2 regions of the Microcoleus sp. B3-D7 genome follow, and region 1 is predicted to be linked to the other one. Evidence: riboswitches for the same ligand, from Rfam matches in the RefSeq annotation. Region 1 holds a riboswitch; the other holds the start of a gene.
What was found. Region 1 has a riboswitch for cobalamin ahead of QUB25_RS15110 (DUF1636 domain-containing protein). Riboswitches for the same ligand answer to the same signal wherever they lie in the genome.
Positions count from the first base shown of each region.

Region 2: it holds a riboswitch for cobalamin, as region 1 does, so the genes downstream of both, QUB25_RS04825 (hypothetical protein) here and QUB25_RS15110 (DUF1636 domain-containing protein) in region 1, are expected to answer to the same signal.

Region 1 is NZ_JAUBUE010000019.1:75,325-83,225, forward strand. Features, by position in the region: gene QUB25_RS15100 (serine/threonine-protein kinase) at 1-131, opposite strand, end outside; gene QUB25_RS15105 (serine/threonine-protein kinase) at 219-2,195, opposite strand; cobalamin riboswitch at 2,330-2,476, shown strand; gene QUB25_RS15110 (DUF1636 domain-containing protein) at 2,499-2,909, shown strand; gene cobW (cobalamin biosynthesis protein CobW) at 3,279-4,313, shown strand; gene QUB25_RS15120 (GTP-binding protein) at 4,496-5,467, shown strand; gene QUB25_RS15125 (WD40 repeat domain-containing protein) at 5,455-6,504, shown strand; gene QUB25_RS15130 (metal ABC transporter permease) at 6,624-7,460, opposite strand; gene QUB25_RS15135 (metal ABC transporter ATP-binding protein) at 7,567-7,901, opposite strand, start outside.
Region 2 is NZ_JAUBUE010000004.1:58,540-66,440, forward strand. Features, by position in the region: gene QUB25_RS04800 (leucine-rich repeat domain-containing protein) at 1-219, shown strand, start outside; gene QUB25_RS04805 (hypothetical protein) at 229-405, opposite strand; gene QUB25_RS04810 (hypothetical protein) at 534-1,277, shown strand; gene QUB25_RS04815 (ABC transporter substrate-binding protein) at 1,370-2,764, shown strand; gene QUB25_RS04820 (Uma2 family endonuclease) at 2,972-3,550, shown strand; cobalamin riboswitch at 3,589-3,733, shown strand; gene QUB25_RS04825 (hypothetical protein) at 3,895-4,335, shown strand; gene QUB25_RS04830 (methyltransferase domain-containing protein) at 4,355-5,209, shown strand; gene QUB25_RS04835 (ABC transporter ATP-binding protein) at 5,459-6,307, shown strand; gene QUB25_RS04840 (diacylglycerol/polyprenol kinase family protein) at 6,464-7,165, opposite strand; gene QUB25_RS04845 (antibiotic biosynthesis monooxygenase) at 7,370-7,651, shown strand; gene QUB25_RS04850 (DinB family protein) at 7,705-7,901, shown strand, end outside.

The DNA.
Region 1 (7,901 bases):
TGTTTGACAACAACGGAACGTTTGGTATTAATTTCGGTAGCGAGATAAGTAACTCTACCGCCCGCGCGGTTGTGTCCGAGTTCGCGAGTTACTTGATAGCCGTAGTTGGAAAAGTCAGGAAAATTATTCATAGCTTGGCAATCACAACTTCAGTTCCAAAAAGGTTTGTAGTAAGGACTTCAGTCCTCAAAAAATCAGTAAAACAAGCGAGCCATTATTTAAGGTTTAATTAAACTAGCTTGTAATTTGCGATAATTAGCAATAATTCTATTCGGTTTAAAAACAATCATCTCAAGTAATGGAATAGCCGTGACAGCTAAAGAGGCGATTGTCGCTCCTCCTACAGCTACTATTTCCATTGGTTCAACCCATTCTCGTTGAGCGACAACGTTTAAAAACAGTCGAAATGCTACTCCCAAGCTATTACAAAATCCGGCAGCGAGAAAAGCTATTGTTTTACGACGTATGTTAATAATGCTTCTGAGGCTAGTCTGCTCGTCAATCGGATTATGAAAAATCGTATAAACTATCATGCAACACAAATTGGTTAGCAAAATAAAAAATGCTGCCCAGGAACCTTCACCCTCGATCATTGCCGCGAGAATAAGCAATGCACATAATAAAAATTGCACGATAATAGCCAGAGTCATAGCCAAAGCCCTATTCATCATACTTCCAAGTGCAGCTCCACATAAACTAAAGAATATCGGCGCAATTACCATCCATATCAAGGCAGCAATTGATAGAATTATATTGTTCGATTTGGGAAAATTACCAAGAACTTCAATAAAACCAGACTTAACAAAAAAAGATAAAATTAATCCTATTAGCGATCCCAATAATCCTCCTACCCAAGTTTTTTTATTACCCTGTGATTCTGCTAAGAGTGTGATTTCAGCAACGGCAAATCCATAGACTAAGCTCATAATAATACCGAAAGCAATGTCATAGGCGTCGCCCATATTAAAGAGAAAGGCGAATAAGACAAAGCAGCACATAAAAATCAGGTTGCCCTTAGACAATAAAGTAGTTAGTTCTGGTATAGGGAGGGTAGCTGTTGTGACTTGGATTTCTAGTTTATAACTGTCGGGTTCGGAATTAGTATGCAAGATTATATAGCGATCATAAGCTTGACTTGCCAGCAATTGTGTGGTATCAACTAGGATTTTGCAAGCAACATTATTGCTCTCAAATTTCTGCGGCTCAAACGATATCCAAGGGTGGTCGTAAGGTGTGTGTGGCGGGTCGTTCGGATGCGCGGCAACTTCCCATCTGCCCGCAAGCATTGTATCTGGAATTGGGTTGCTAATTTCGATTACTTCTGTTATTGTTTCTCCCAATTCTGTAGCGGTTAACTCCAGGCGCTCGCGATTACTTCTGACTTTCGGCAAGCGGCTAACATCGAGAGATTCCAGAACGGCTAAAGCATTAGCGGCTGACTTGTATCGGTCTTGCAATCTCGGTGCTACCATCCTTTCCAGCCAGTTCATCCAACCCTGCTGCAACGGCGGTACTAAATGCCGAAAATGAATGCTATAATTATCACCGATCAAGTTGCCGACATCCCCAGATTTCGTACCAGTTAACAAACAAATTAGCGTCGCACCCAAGCCGTAAAGGTCGGATGCTTGTGTTAATTCCCGGTTAAACATTTGCTCTGGTGGCATGAATCCCATTGTGCCTTTGACTACGCTGCTGGCGGCGATGTTTCCGCCTCCCAAGCGCGCAAAACCGAAGTCTACTAGGTAAACATTTAACTCGTCATCGATTAACAAGTTTTCCGGTTTGATGTCGCGGTGGATTACGGGCGGTTTTTGGGATTGCAGGTAAGCTAGAATTTCTAAAGTTGCGATCGCAATTTGCTTGATATCCGGCGGCGAAAAAGTCCGGGCGACAGCAGATTCGGCATTTTTGTATTCCTGCACCATGCAGAAACCGCTGTCAGTTTGAAAAGAATCGAGATAGCGTGGAATGCCAGGACGATCCAGATTTTGCAAAACTTTAATTTCTTGTTCGTAAGCTTCGTATTCTGCCCAGTTAGCACCTAACTGGGCAAATTGAAATTGCTTAATTACAACGGATTTTTTTGTGTTAATTTTTGTGGCGAGATAGGTGACGCGGCCGCCCAAACTGTTGTATCCGATTTCGCGACTTATTTGATAGCCATGTTGGAAAAAGTCAGGAAAAGCGTTCATAGGTAATTACTATGCTTTGTAGTAAGGACTTTAGTCCTGAAGCCGTTATCTTATAAGGACTTTAGTCCTTACTAAGAACGAAACGATCGCTCCTACAAACATAACTTTTTTGAAAAAAGGCGGCAAGTGTGATAGGATTTGATTTCGCGATCGGTTCTAGCGGGGAGCAGCCGTTAGAGGAAACGGGGAAAGTTCGGTGCAAGTCCGGCGCTGTCCCGCAACTGTAATGAAACGCTTGTTGTTTCTAAAGTCAGAATGCCCGCCGATATCTAACTCACTTTTGAACGCATCTGCGAGGTACGGATGATGGATGGAATTAATGCGGCTGTACGCACAAAGCACAATCTGTTTGTTTGCACTGCTTGCGCTAGTGTTTGGAAAAACGGCAAGCGCGAAGGCAAAAGCGGCGGCCAACAATTTATGGAAAATTTGTCGCAACTCGCTAAAGATTGGGAGTTTTCTGATAAGTTTGAGATTCAAGAAGTTGAGTGCATGAGTGCTTGCAGTCACTCTTGTGCGGTGTCTTTTGCTGCTGTAGGAAAGTACACTTATCTGTTTGGCGATTTACCAGCAAATGAGGCGGAAAGCATCGAGGCGGTACTCGAATGCGCGGGTCAATACTATGCTAAACCGGACGGTTTGTTGCCTTGGTCTGAGCGTCCTCAAGCTCTGAAAAAAGGCGTTTTAGCAAAGATTCCACCGCTGGCAAATTAGAGCCTTTCTCGTTACCATGCTCTGTCCATTGGTGACAACTTAACTTCAAACCGACCGTTTCTCTTGTTTTTATCGAAATCTAGATTCCCCCTAACCCCCCTTAATAAGGGGGGGACAAGAAATATTCTCAAAGTCCCCCTTCTTAAGGGGGATTTAGGGGGATCTAGATTTCGCCTAAAAGCGACTTTTATTGTAGGTTTCCGTCTTAAGTTGTTACCTACGTTCTCGGCCTGGGATCGCATAGCCAGAGGCTCGGCCTCGTGTTAAAAGCGCTCCTTTATTCCAGCGAGGCAACAGCCTCTAGATCGGTATTCCCAGGCAGAGCCTCGGAACAAGATATCCCACCACCAAATAAGCACAAAATTATCAATGCACAAAATCCCTGTTACTGTCATCACTGGTTTTCTCGGTAGCGGCAAAACTACTTTAATTCGCCACTTATTGCAAAATAATCACGGTCGCCGCATTGCTGTTCTGGTTAACGAATTTGGCGAAATCGGAATTGACGGAGAACTCCTGCGCGATTGTCAAGTTTGCGACGAAGAAGAAAATGTCAGCAGCAATATTGTAGAACTAACAAATGGTTGTCTTTGCTGCACTGTTCAAGAGGAATTCTTGCCGACTATGCAGGAACTGTTGAAGCGCAGAGAACAAATTGATTGTATTGTAATAGAGACTTCTGGCCTCGCACTTCCTAAACCTTTGATTCAAGCTTTTCGCTGGCCGGAAATTCGCACCGGTGCTACTGTGGACGGTGTTGTTGCTGTTGTCGATTGCGAAGCTATTGCTAGCGGTACTTTTGTCGGTGATATCGATGCTTTGATGGCACAGCGACAGGCTGATGATAGTTTGGATCACGAAACTCCGATCGAGGAATTGTTTGAAGACCAGTTAGCCTGTGCCGATATGGTACTTTTAACGAAGGTCGATCGCGTAGATGCGGAAACTCACAAGAAAGTCCAAAGCTGGTTGCAACAAGAGTTGCGTCCGAGTGTAAAAATTGTGCCCTGCAAAGGTGGCGAAATTAACCCTGATGTGATCATGGGATTTAATGCGGCGGTTGAGGATGATTTGGAGTCTCGCCCCAGTCACCACGATGCTGAGGAGGAACACGAACACGATGATGATATTAACTCGACTTACTTTATTGCCGATCGCGAATTTGAACCTGAAGCATTGGTGAAAAAACTGCAATCCTTGATGCAGCAGGAGGAAATATATCGGATTAAAGGGTTTGTGGCGGTTCCCAAGAAACCGATGAGGATGGTGTTGCAAGGTGTGGGCTCGCGGATAGAATATTTTTACGATCGTCCTTGGCAACCTTCTGAACTCCGCCAAACCAAATTAGTGCTGATCGGTCGAGAGTTAGAGCGCGATCGAATTGCAGCTATGATTAACAATTAATTGTCATCTGAGAGGGGCGGGTTTATCGATATTTTGAATGGCAGCAAATATTATTGGTAAAACTTGCCCCGACAAGCTCTGACAAACAATTTATTAACATTATTTAATATTGTGGGCGCTGCCAGCAGGTCTGGTGTACAATAGCGATAATGGTTATCATTGTACAATAATCGAGGTCAAGTATGGTGACTGCTGGGGCGATCGAATCAGTTCCTGTTACCGTTCTCACAGGCTATTTAGGTGCAGGCAAAACCACGCTGCTGAACCGCATTTTAACACAGGAACACGGCAAAAAAGTTGCAGTCATCGTCAACGAATTCGGCGAAGTAGGCATCGACAACCAACTGATAATTGATGCCGATGAAGAAATTTTCGAGATGAACAACGGCTGCATTTGCTGTACAGTCCGAGGCGATTTAATTCGGATTATCGGTAACTTAATGAAGCGGCGAGACAAATTCGATCACATAGTCATCGAAACCACAGGTTTAGCCGACCCCGCACCCGTAATTCAAACCTTTTTTGTAGACGAAGATATGCGGGGCAAATTGCTGCTAGACGCAGTTGTCACGGTAGTCGATGCCAAACACATCTGGCAGCACTGGGAGGCAGACGAAGCTCAAGAACAAATTGCCTTTGCTGATGTAGTTTTGCTCAACAAAACTGATTTAGTGACTGACGAAGAATTGGCCGAATTAGAAAAGCGAATTCGCGCCATGAATGCAATGGCAAAAATTCACCGTACCCGCAACGCTGAATTAGAAATGGATGCTTTGTTGGGCATCAAAGCATTTGATTTGAACCGGGCCTTAGAAATCGAACCAGACTTTTTGGGCGAACACACTCACGAACACGACGAAACTGTTACTTCGGTCGCAATAGTAGAATCTGGCGCTATTGACCGCAACAAATTCAGTGATTGGATGGAGGAATTGTTGCGAACTCAAGGCCCGAATATCTTTCGGACAAAAGGAATTTTGAATGTTGCCGCAGACAACAAGCGATTTGTTTTCCAAGGAGTACACATGGTGTTCGATGGCCGACCGGATAGACCTTGGAAAGCCACCGAAACTCCGAAAAATGAACTCGTATTCATCGGCCGCAACTTAAACGAAAATCAATTGCGAGAGGATTTCCGTCGGTGTCTAGTTTAAAAAGTAGCGAACAAACCCTGAAATTTCACGCCGCAGCCATGCTGTCTGACTACCTAACTGCTGTTACTTGGTCGCGGGATGGCACAACTTTAGGAGTCTGTTCTGCGGCAGGCGAAGTGATGCTGGCGAAAGTAGGGGCAGTTAATGAATTGTCATTGCAAACGCTACAAACTGCCACGGGTAAATCAGCCGATTGCTTGTCTTTTTCCCGCGACAGCCAATTCCTAGCTGCTGGCGGACAAGATGGAAAAGTGCGAATTTGGCGCGTTAATTCTGGGGAATTAATTGCTGATTTGGATAACCAGCGCGTTTGGGTTGATAAGTTAGCTTGGAGTCCCAACTGCAACCAGTTAGCTTTCAGTATGGGTCGCTACGTTCAAGTATGGAATGTTGAGGATAATGTTGTGGAAGTAACGCTGAATTTCGAGTCATCATCTATACTCGATTTAGCATGGCATCCGATGGTTCAATATCTGGCAGTTAGCGGCTATCAAGGCGTCAAAGTTTGGCATGGCGAAGACTGGGACGAAGACCCGGAAATTTTATCAGTACCCTCCGCAACTGGTGCAGTTTCTTGGTCGCCACAAGGGGAATATTTAGCTTGCGGCAATATGGACAATACTCTAATTGTTAATGAATGGGGCAATTTTGAACCCTGGGTAATGCAGGGTTTTCCGGGGAAAGTTCGGGAGTTAGCTTGGTCGGATAAAACTAATTCCTTGGGTGCGCCTTTGTTAGCTGCTGCGAGTTCTGAAGGTATTTCAGTGTGGGAAAAACACGCTGATGAAAGTATCGGTTGGGATTCTTGGGGGTTAGAACTGCATGAAAAAGTGGTAAATGCGATCGCGTTTCAACCTAACACATTTTTATTAGCTTCCGCAGCCGCAGACGGTCAAGTTTGTTTGTGGGAGGAAGCAGAACGATTGCTGCAAATACTAGAAGGTGCAGAGGGTGGTTTTTCCTGTCTCGCATGGCATCCCGAAGGTCAGTTTCTCGCCGCTGGCGGCTGTGGAGGCGAATTGCTGGTTTGGTCATAAATCTATGCGCGGCAAATAGTTCGGGCTGAGCAAGCTGTTATAAGTAGGGCGTTAAATTACTTTTTGCGTAAGTAAGCGTAAAAAACGTACAACAGATAGAGCCTGTGCGTCCTGGACTGTTATCCTCTCTTTCTTGTCAAAATTCCTTGACTGGGACTGAACAGCAAAGCCCCTAAAAATAACCCAAAAATAACTAATACAATTGCCGCCCCAGACGGCATATTAAAATAATAGCTGAGATACATACCAGTTACGCTAGCTGTAATCCCAATAATTGCTCCTAATCCCATCATTAAATGTAGCTCTTTTACCAACAAATACGCCGTTATTCCCGGCCCGATTAACAGAGAAATTACTAACAGCGCCCCCACAGTTTGCAAACTCGCAACAATCGTCAGCGTAATCGCCGAAATCATCCCCAAATAAATCAAGTTTACAGGTAAACCGGACGCTTGCGCCCCCAGCGGATCAAAAGTATAAAAGAGCAATTCTTTGTAAAGGAGTTTAACCGCTACCAAAATAATCAAAGTTATGACAAAAGTCTGCTGCACGTCAGCCGGTGCAACTGACAAGATATTCCCGAACAAGAACCCGTCTAAATCTAACTTGGTTGTCCGCAACAGGCTAATCAGCGTGACGCTAATTGCTAAGAAAGTAGATAGAATTAATGCCATCACGGCATCAATTTTTAGACGAGATTGCGATTGAATCCATGCCATAATTACCGCGCTTATAATTCCCGATATAAACGCGCCGATCGAAATATTGAAACCTAAAGAAAAAGCTACTGGCAATCCTGCTAATACCGAATGGGCAATCATGTCAACCATCATTCCCATTTGCTGTACAATTAAGTAGGAACCGACAACGGCACAGAGAATTCCTAGCAATATGCCGACGGCGATCGCATTTCGCATAAACTCGAATTGTAGTGGCTCAATTAGTAGGTTTAACATTGAATTACATCAATAATAGGATTTTTTTAACTACTTTTAACTACAATAAACTGCACAGGCGGGACGCCCGTGCCACAATCAACTTTAAAGATAAATCTTTTTTTGCTTAGGCAGCAACTAAACTTAAATCATATCCATAGGCTTTTTGAATATTGGCTGCGGTGAGGACTTCCCGGCAGGAACCAGTTGCAATTAACTGCTTATTTAGCAATAATAAATTGTCGTACTGTTTTAAAGTTTCACCTAAATCGTGGCTGATTACTAGCAATGTTTTATTCTCAGCTTTTAGTTCGGCAAAAATATCGAAAATAATTTCTTCGGTTGCTTTGTCGATCGCGTTAAAAGGCTCGTCGAAGAAGAATAAATCGGCTTGTTGGGCGATCGACCTTGCTAAGAAAATCCGCTGCTGCTGTCCGCCAGACAGTTCGCCAATTTGCCGAT
Region 2 (7,901 bases), on a different contig from region 1:
ATCCTCCGAAATAATCAAATCAGCGACATCAAACACTTACAATCCTTGACTCAACTTGAGTGGCTCGAACTTAATGACAATAAAATCAGCGATATCAAACCCTTACAATCCTTGACTAACCTGATGTTATTTCACATCGGTGGAAATCCGATCTCTCCCAAGATTTGCCCGATCAAGCCAGAGTCTACCTGCGATTGGGCACATTGGAATTATTTATAGCTCCAAAAATTAGAGGTACAAGCCGATCGCACTTATAGTTGCACACAAACACATGAATTCACCAAAGTCGATCGCACTTACTTGTTCTACGATCCTAGCATTATCGGGAAAGGCACTGTGTGCGATCGCACCAGAAACGGGATCGGGAAACAGGCACTTTCCCTGAAACTCTTGTGGGGTGGGCATCCTGCCCGCCCCAAAGATACAAATATGATTTTTATGAACTTAATTAATGAATTTAATGAATTGACTTTCACTTGGGCTTGTTTGATTATGTTAATAACATTAGCGGGAAATTGATTAAATATAAAATCATGAAAGAAACATCAGACAAGCTGGAAATGCGAGAGACGGCGGCATTTTGGATGAATCTATTCGTTGGGGGTAGTTTTTTGGCATTTGGTTTGCCTTTTGGTTGGTATTCCGGCAGTGTTTTCCTTTATTTATTTGCTGTAATTGGTTTGATGTTGGTAATATTCTCACAGATTGAGAGCGTTACATTTGATAAAAATCTCGGTCATCTGACTTTCAAGTGGGAACAACCACTCATTTTCAAAATCAAAGTGGTCAAACACCTGATTCAAGATATTTCAGGTGTGGAAATACAGAAGATTGAGGATAGTGAGAGTATTAAGTATCGTGTATGTCTGGTGCTGGAGTCAGGCAAGCGGTCTGTGCCTTTAACTTCATACTTCAGCACTGGTTTGAGAGACAAGCATAAAAAAGCAGAAGTCATTGCGACATTTCTGAATATCAAAAATTACGGTCTTGAAGGCTTTCCCAGACAACAAAATTCTAGCGAAGAACTTCAATGGGAGACTATAGAGGAGGAGATTGTCCACTGGGAAACAGCAATTAGAAGTGACTCCAATGATGCTGATGCTCACATCAAATTGGCATCGGCTTTGCTTAACCAAGACCAAACAAAAAACAAACAACAAGCAATAAGCCACCTAAAACAGGCAGAGGCTATTTTCAAAACTAAAGGCTATGACGAGGAAGCAATGCAGGTTTTCCAACTTTGGGGCGCGCTCTATTGGGGACTTCGTGGAAAGTGAGGTTTAGATGGAATTTTCTCTTCCCAGGCTCTGATGGGAATACTTACCCCGAGGTTCGACCTCCAAACACTATCAAAATAAGGAGAAAAACTATGTCCCAAGATCACAAAAAAAGTCCACCGCCCATCTTTTTTATTGTTGCTCTCGGCTTAATTGCGTTTGGCGCGTACAAGTTCCTTCCCGGTTTATTCAAGGGAAAAAGCTCAGATACATCGGGAGCAATCGCCAATCGCATCAGTTTAGGAAATCAGCTATTGGTGACATCCCAAACAACAGCCCAAAAAAAAGCCGGCGTTGAAGCTTTTGTCAATAGAGATTACCAAGCAGCCGTCAAAAAATTTCAGGATTCGCTGCAACAAAATCGCAACGATCCCGAAACCATTATTTATTTGAATAATGCCATTATTTATTTGAATAATGCCACAACCAGCAATGGTTCTTACTTAAAACTCGCTGTCAGCGTCCCCATTGGTAGCAACCCCAATGTCGCGCAAGAAATCCTTCGAGGTGTAGCCCAAGCTCAGGATGAAGTCAATACTAGCGGTGGCATCAACGGCGCAAAACTGCAAGTAGAAATTGTCAACGATGACAATAGTCCAGAAGTGGTCAGAGATGTTGCAAAGACATTGACAAAAGATCCGAGTATACTAGCCGTAATTGGACACAATGCTAGCAACGCATCTCTCGAAGCTGCTCCGCTCTATCAGCAAGAAAAACTGGTAATGGTGACACCGACTAGCTTTGCCAATAATCTCTCAGGATTTGGCAGTTACATCTTTCGGACTGTTCCCAATATTAGCGTCATGGCTGCTCCCCTAGCAGAATATGCAGTCAAAACAGAACGCAAAACTAATATTGCCGTTTGTTATGACTCCCAAGCACCGGATAACATATCATTTAAAGATGAATTTGTGGCATCTCTTACTGCTGCTGGAGGCAAATTAGTTCCTACTGTTTGCGACTTTTCAGTACCCTCTTTTAATCCCGAAAGTGCGATCGCCGATGCTGTCAGCAAAGGTGCACAAGGATTGATGGTAGCACCCCACGTCGATCGCATTGACCGTGCGATTTCTCTGGCTCGCATCAATCGAGGCAAATTGCCACTCTACGGCAGCACTACGCTCTACACCTTTCAAACTTTAAAAGACGGACAAAAAGACGTTGACGGGCTTGTTTTGCCCGTTCCCTGGCATCCTGACACTAATCCCGGTAGCCGTTTCCCAGAAAATGCCCGCCAGCGTTGGGGAGGCATTGTGAATTGGCGAACAGCAACGAGTTTTGACGCGACTCAAGCTGTGATCGCTGGCTTGCGGCAAAGCAATACGCGGGAAGGATTGCAACAAGCACTCAGAAATGCGAATTTTTCGACAGCAGGATCGAGCGAGGATGTGAAGTTTTTGCCGACGGGCGATCGCGCGGGGAAGCCGATTTTAGTACAAGTTAAGCAAGGAGGAAGCACTGGCTATAACTTTGTCCCGCTGCGGTAATTTTGTTAAGTGCGATTGGGCTCACATCTTGCACATTCTCAATCAGCCTTTCAGGGGCGGGCAGAATGCCCACCCCACAATAAAATTCCCTCTTTGTGGAACAGGCATCTTGCCTGTTTCTTAGCATGATTAAAATCTATTTTTCTGTTAAATTAGCCAAATTTTTAAGATAAAATGAAATGAGTAGATTAAAGGAGAGCGTTGTGTATGATCGCGCCCGTTGAAACCAAAACCTACACCGCTGAGGAATATCTAGAATTAGAAATCAATTCTCAGGAGCGGCATGAATTTATCAATGGGGAGATTGTTCTGATGGCTGGCGGCACACCGGATCACAATGAAATTACCACTAATTTAGTTGTTGCGCTGAAACTGGCGTTAAAAGGGAAACCATATCGGACTTTCAGTTCGGATCAGCGGCTGTGGATTCCCCAGCTTAATAATTATACTTACCCGGATGTGATGGTGGTTGCGAAACCGATCGAGCTGCAATCTGGACGGACGGATACAATTACTAATCCTGTGTTCATTGCTGAGGTGCTATCTAAAGGTACTAAAGCTTATGACCGCGATGAAAAGTTTGCTGCCTATCGGAGTATTCCTAGCTTTCAGGAATATTTATTAATCGACCAATATCGACTACGGGTGGAGCAATATTCTAAAACAGATGCGAATAAGTGGATTTTTTCGGAATATAGCTGTATGGGCGATCGGCTGAGTTTAACATCTGTTGCTGTGGAAATTTTGCTGGCCGATTTGTATGAAAATATTGAGTTTGGTGAATAGGCGGACGCTTTTTTGTCAAATATCGCAAATAGTGGTAATATCCCCGTATATTGATCGGCTCTGATGGAGAACAGCCATCAGACGCAAGGGGGAAAGTTCGGTGCGAATCCGGCGCTGTCCCGCAACTGTAATGAGATCGTTGGAGCTCTGAGTCAGGATGCCCGCCGATTTGTTTACCTGTTGTTTTTCATCTGCGAGGTATGGATGATGGTGAGTTTATTATTTTTTTTATTATTGGATTGGGTTTTTTTAACCGCAGATATCAGCAGATAAACACAGATGAACGCTGATGTAATTTGATCTGGGTTCTGAAGCGTATTTTATTTTAATGGAAATGAAAACAAATGCGAATCGAAGATAGTGTTTGGCAGGGTAGTTTTGGCTACTGGCAAAACTTGTTTATTCATCAGAATATTTTGTCGATCGGACATACTGCTTGGAATGGCTTTTTGCATCGAGGACGAGGCTTGGTTGCTTGCAAAATCAATACTCCCATTAACGGCTCGGTGAATTGGAGCGTAGATACTATCAAGTACGATCTGCAATTTATTTCCGACTTGGAGGCAACCGTTTATTTGCAACAACTAGAAATAGAGGAAAACACTGTTTCAAATTTGCTCCAAATCATTGCTGGCTACGAACCCAAGGAAGTCATTATATTTTTGTCGATCGCCAACGGTCAGATTGATATCAATTTGTTGCAAAAATTGGCAATTTCTCCTGTTGAGTGCTATGAACAAGTATGCAGGCGCTGGGAAGAATTTCAACTCTGCCCGAAATCCTAAAACTTACTAAATTTTCCGAATGTCGCAGCCAAAATCCATCGAAATTTCCAAAGTAACTCGCTACCAAAATGCAGCGCTTAATTACTATTTGGGCCTGACAGATTCGCCCTACCTTCACTACGGCTATTGGGAAACCCTACCTGTGCCCGCTGACGAACTAACGATCGCACGATTGCGCCTGGCTCAGCAAGCTTATACTGTAAAACTGTTGGATGCGATCCCCAAAGGCACTCATACGATACTGGATGTGGGCTGCGGGATTGGCGGAAATGCGGCTTATTTGCTCGATCGAGGTTTTGCAGTGGAAGGGCTCGCACCCGATCCGTTTCAACAGCAGCGCTTTCTTAAGTGTACTGGCGATCGGGCAATCTTCCACCTCACGAGGTTTGAAGACTTCAAAGCAACCCATTTCTACGATCTTATTCTCTTTAGCGAAAGTAGCCAGTATATGTCGGCTGTTGATATTGCTAACGGTGCCGCCAAAATCCTCAATCAGGGTGGCTACGTGCTGCTGGCCGATATGCTGCGATCTGATGCTAATTATAAAGAGGGAATGTTCTCTAATTGTCATGTTGTTACGGAACTTCATGCAGCATTAAAGCAGGCTGGATTCACTTTAGTAAAAAGTGAGGATATTTCCGCCCATATTTTGCCGACTATCGATTTGTATGTCGATACTTTCCGCAGGTATGGACTGAATACGATGATCTATGTTGCAGATTTAATTGCGATAACAGTTCCGCCCGTCCACAAATTCCTGCGCTGGATATTTCGCCGCTGGTTCAAAAAGCTGGTGGTTGAAGGATTGGAAGCGGGCAAACTTTTTGAGCAACATCTTTGTTATGAAATGCAACTTTGGCAGTTGTCAAAATAAGATCGAGGCTGACACAAATATAGCAATCCTAAATCATTTGTGAATTTCTTACTCCCTCCCCTTGATAAGGGGAGGGTTGGGGTGGGGTAAAAAGTTTACGACTCCTGCAACGATTGCTATACAATGGAAATCGGTAATCGGTAATTGGTAATCATTCATCGGGAATCGGTAATTGGAGGCATAGCCTCCGGGTATTTCTTCCCAGGCAGAGCCTGGGAACAAGGCTATAAAAAATAAAAAATAACGAATATGTCTGAATGGATTCTCGAATTCGCTGGCACTTCCTACTCCTATCCCTGCGGTTCGCGAGTGGCAATTCAGGGTTTAAATCTCAAAGTCCCCGCCGGGAAACGGTGCGGGCTAATCGGTCAAAATGGCTGTGGCAAAACTACCTTTTTTCTGTTAGCAAATGGCTTATATCAACCGCAACAGGGAATTATTAGCTGGCAAGGTGAACCCTTTCGCTACGATCGCAAATCTTTGATGCAACTGCGCCAACAAATCGGACTCGTCTTTCAAAATCCCGAACATCAATTAGTAGCTTCGACGGTAGAAGAAGATATTTCCTATGGATTGTACAATTTAGGCTTAAGAGAATCCGAAATTGCTCAACAGGTGCAGCAGGCGATCGAGCAATTCGATCTAAGCGAACTCGCCCGCGAACCAATTCACAATCTCAGTTTGGGCCAGAAAAAGCGGGTTTCCATCGCCGATATCATGGTTCTCAAGCCCAAACTGCTGCTGTTAGATGAACCTACCGCCTATCTCGACCCGCGTCACACCCGACAACTGATCGGTTTACTTCAACAAATTCACAGCGCTGGAACCACCATTCTTTTAGCAAGTCATGACCTCGATTTCATCTACCGCTGGGCTGATTGGGTGTTTGTAATGGATCGGGGAAAACTGATTTTAGAAGGAACACCGGAAACCGTTTTTGCTCAGCGGGATGTGTTGGAACAATTGCAGCTTGGCGTACCGCTGGCGATCGAGCTTATGGAGCAAATCAGGGCGATGTTTCCAACAGACGATCGCTCAAAAATCCCCGCTTTCGAGCAATGGCAACAACAAATTTTACAAGCACGTCGGCTGCTTTAACGAGACTTAGACAATTGATAATTGGCGTTGCTGATTGACGGGATGAATCACCTGTGATCGGAAGTTACAAAACTCACCCGACTTCGTTTATAGCAATTGCGAAATCTTGAATTCATACCTGTATCCAGCAACGCCCCCCGTGGGAGGAAGTTCAGATTACACATTACCAATTATCAAAAATTGATTTAGGAAAAAGGCGATCGCCCCGCTGCCGATGGGCACAGTCAGATTGTCAATTCCCAACTTGGAAACCGACTCCAAAGTAGCAGCAGCCAAAGCTACAACAGCAGACACAGCCCAAGTTTGCCAAATATTGCCTTGAACCGCCAGCAAAATCAAACTGCTAACAGCAAAACTCACCAAATACATAGTTGCAGAACCTTCCCAACTCTTCTGGATTCCCCAAACTCGATAAATATGTTTGCCGTATTTCTGGCCGATGACAGCAGCCAATCCGTCGCCCCAAGCCATGACTAAAATGCCCAAAGCAGCGTACTCCTGATGCTGTAGCGGCCAAAACCAAGCTACGAGAACGCTGATACTAACAGCATAGAAAAAAGTCCCCCAACTCTTCCGGTTGATACTGTTAAGACTGGGCAAAATCGGAACTTGGTAAGAAATTAGGGCGATCGCACCTGCTAAAATTCCCGCCGAAATCCCCACCCAACCGGGTATTTCCAGCCACCACGCCAGCAAAATCACATTTCCAGTACCGATGTGAACAACCTTCCGCGATACTTCAGGATCGACAGAAGTAAAGCGATTTAACCCTTCAGCTACCAGTAAAATCAAACCCAACCAGACTCCCACGAGGGAAATTTGCAACCACACAGTCGGAATTTCAGAAAATATAGACACGATATTTAGGAAAAACTTATTTACATCAGGCACTCTTTACTACTTTAGTGGAAAGCCGATCGCTCTGTTCGGTGTTGGGAGGATTTTCAACTGCCGCTACGGTATAATCTACTCCTCTCCTGTGGTCGGCTTTTGAGACAAAGTGAGTTAGTCTAATAAAATTAGTCGTTTGAAGTTTTGAGAGGCTCAGAGAATCTGACTGCTATGCAATATGTATTAATTATTCATGAAGTAGAAAATTATGAAGCTTGGAAACAGGTATTCGATCGTGCTGAAAGCATCCGAAAAGAAGCTGGCGAGCGATCCTATCAGGTCTTGAAGTATCACAACGATCCGAACAAAATTGTTCATTTCTCCGCGTGGACATCAATCGCAGATGCTAGGGCGTTTTTTGAGTCGCCTAGACTGGTTAAAATTAGAGAAGAAGCCGGAGTTAAAGCTCCTGAGTTTATTTATCTAGACCAATTAGAGTCAGGAGTATTGTGAAAGACCTATTTGTATAATGTAAGTTGTTCAAACTATGTGATTATGTTTTGAGTATGTACGACGGTAGCTACTACCAGCTAATGGCTGAGTACAATTGCTGGATGAATCAAAATCTATATTCGGTCTGCTCGGCAATTCCTGATGAACAGCGCAAACAGGATATGGGTGCCTTTTTTAAGTCGATTCATGGCACTTTGAATCACTTACTGTATGGTGACAAAGCATGGATGGGTCGTTTCACTCTTAACCC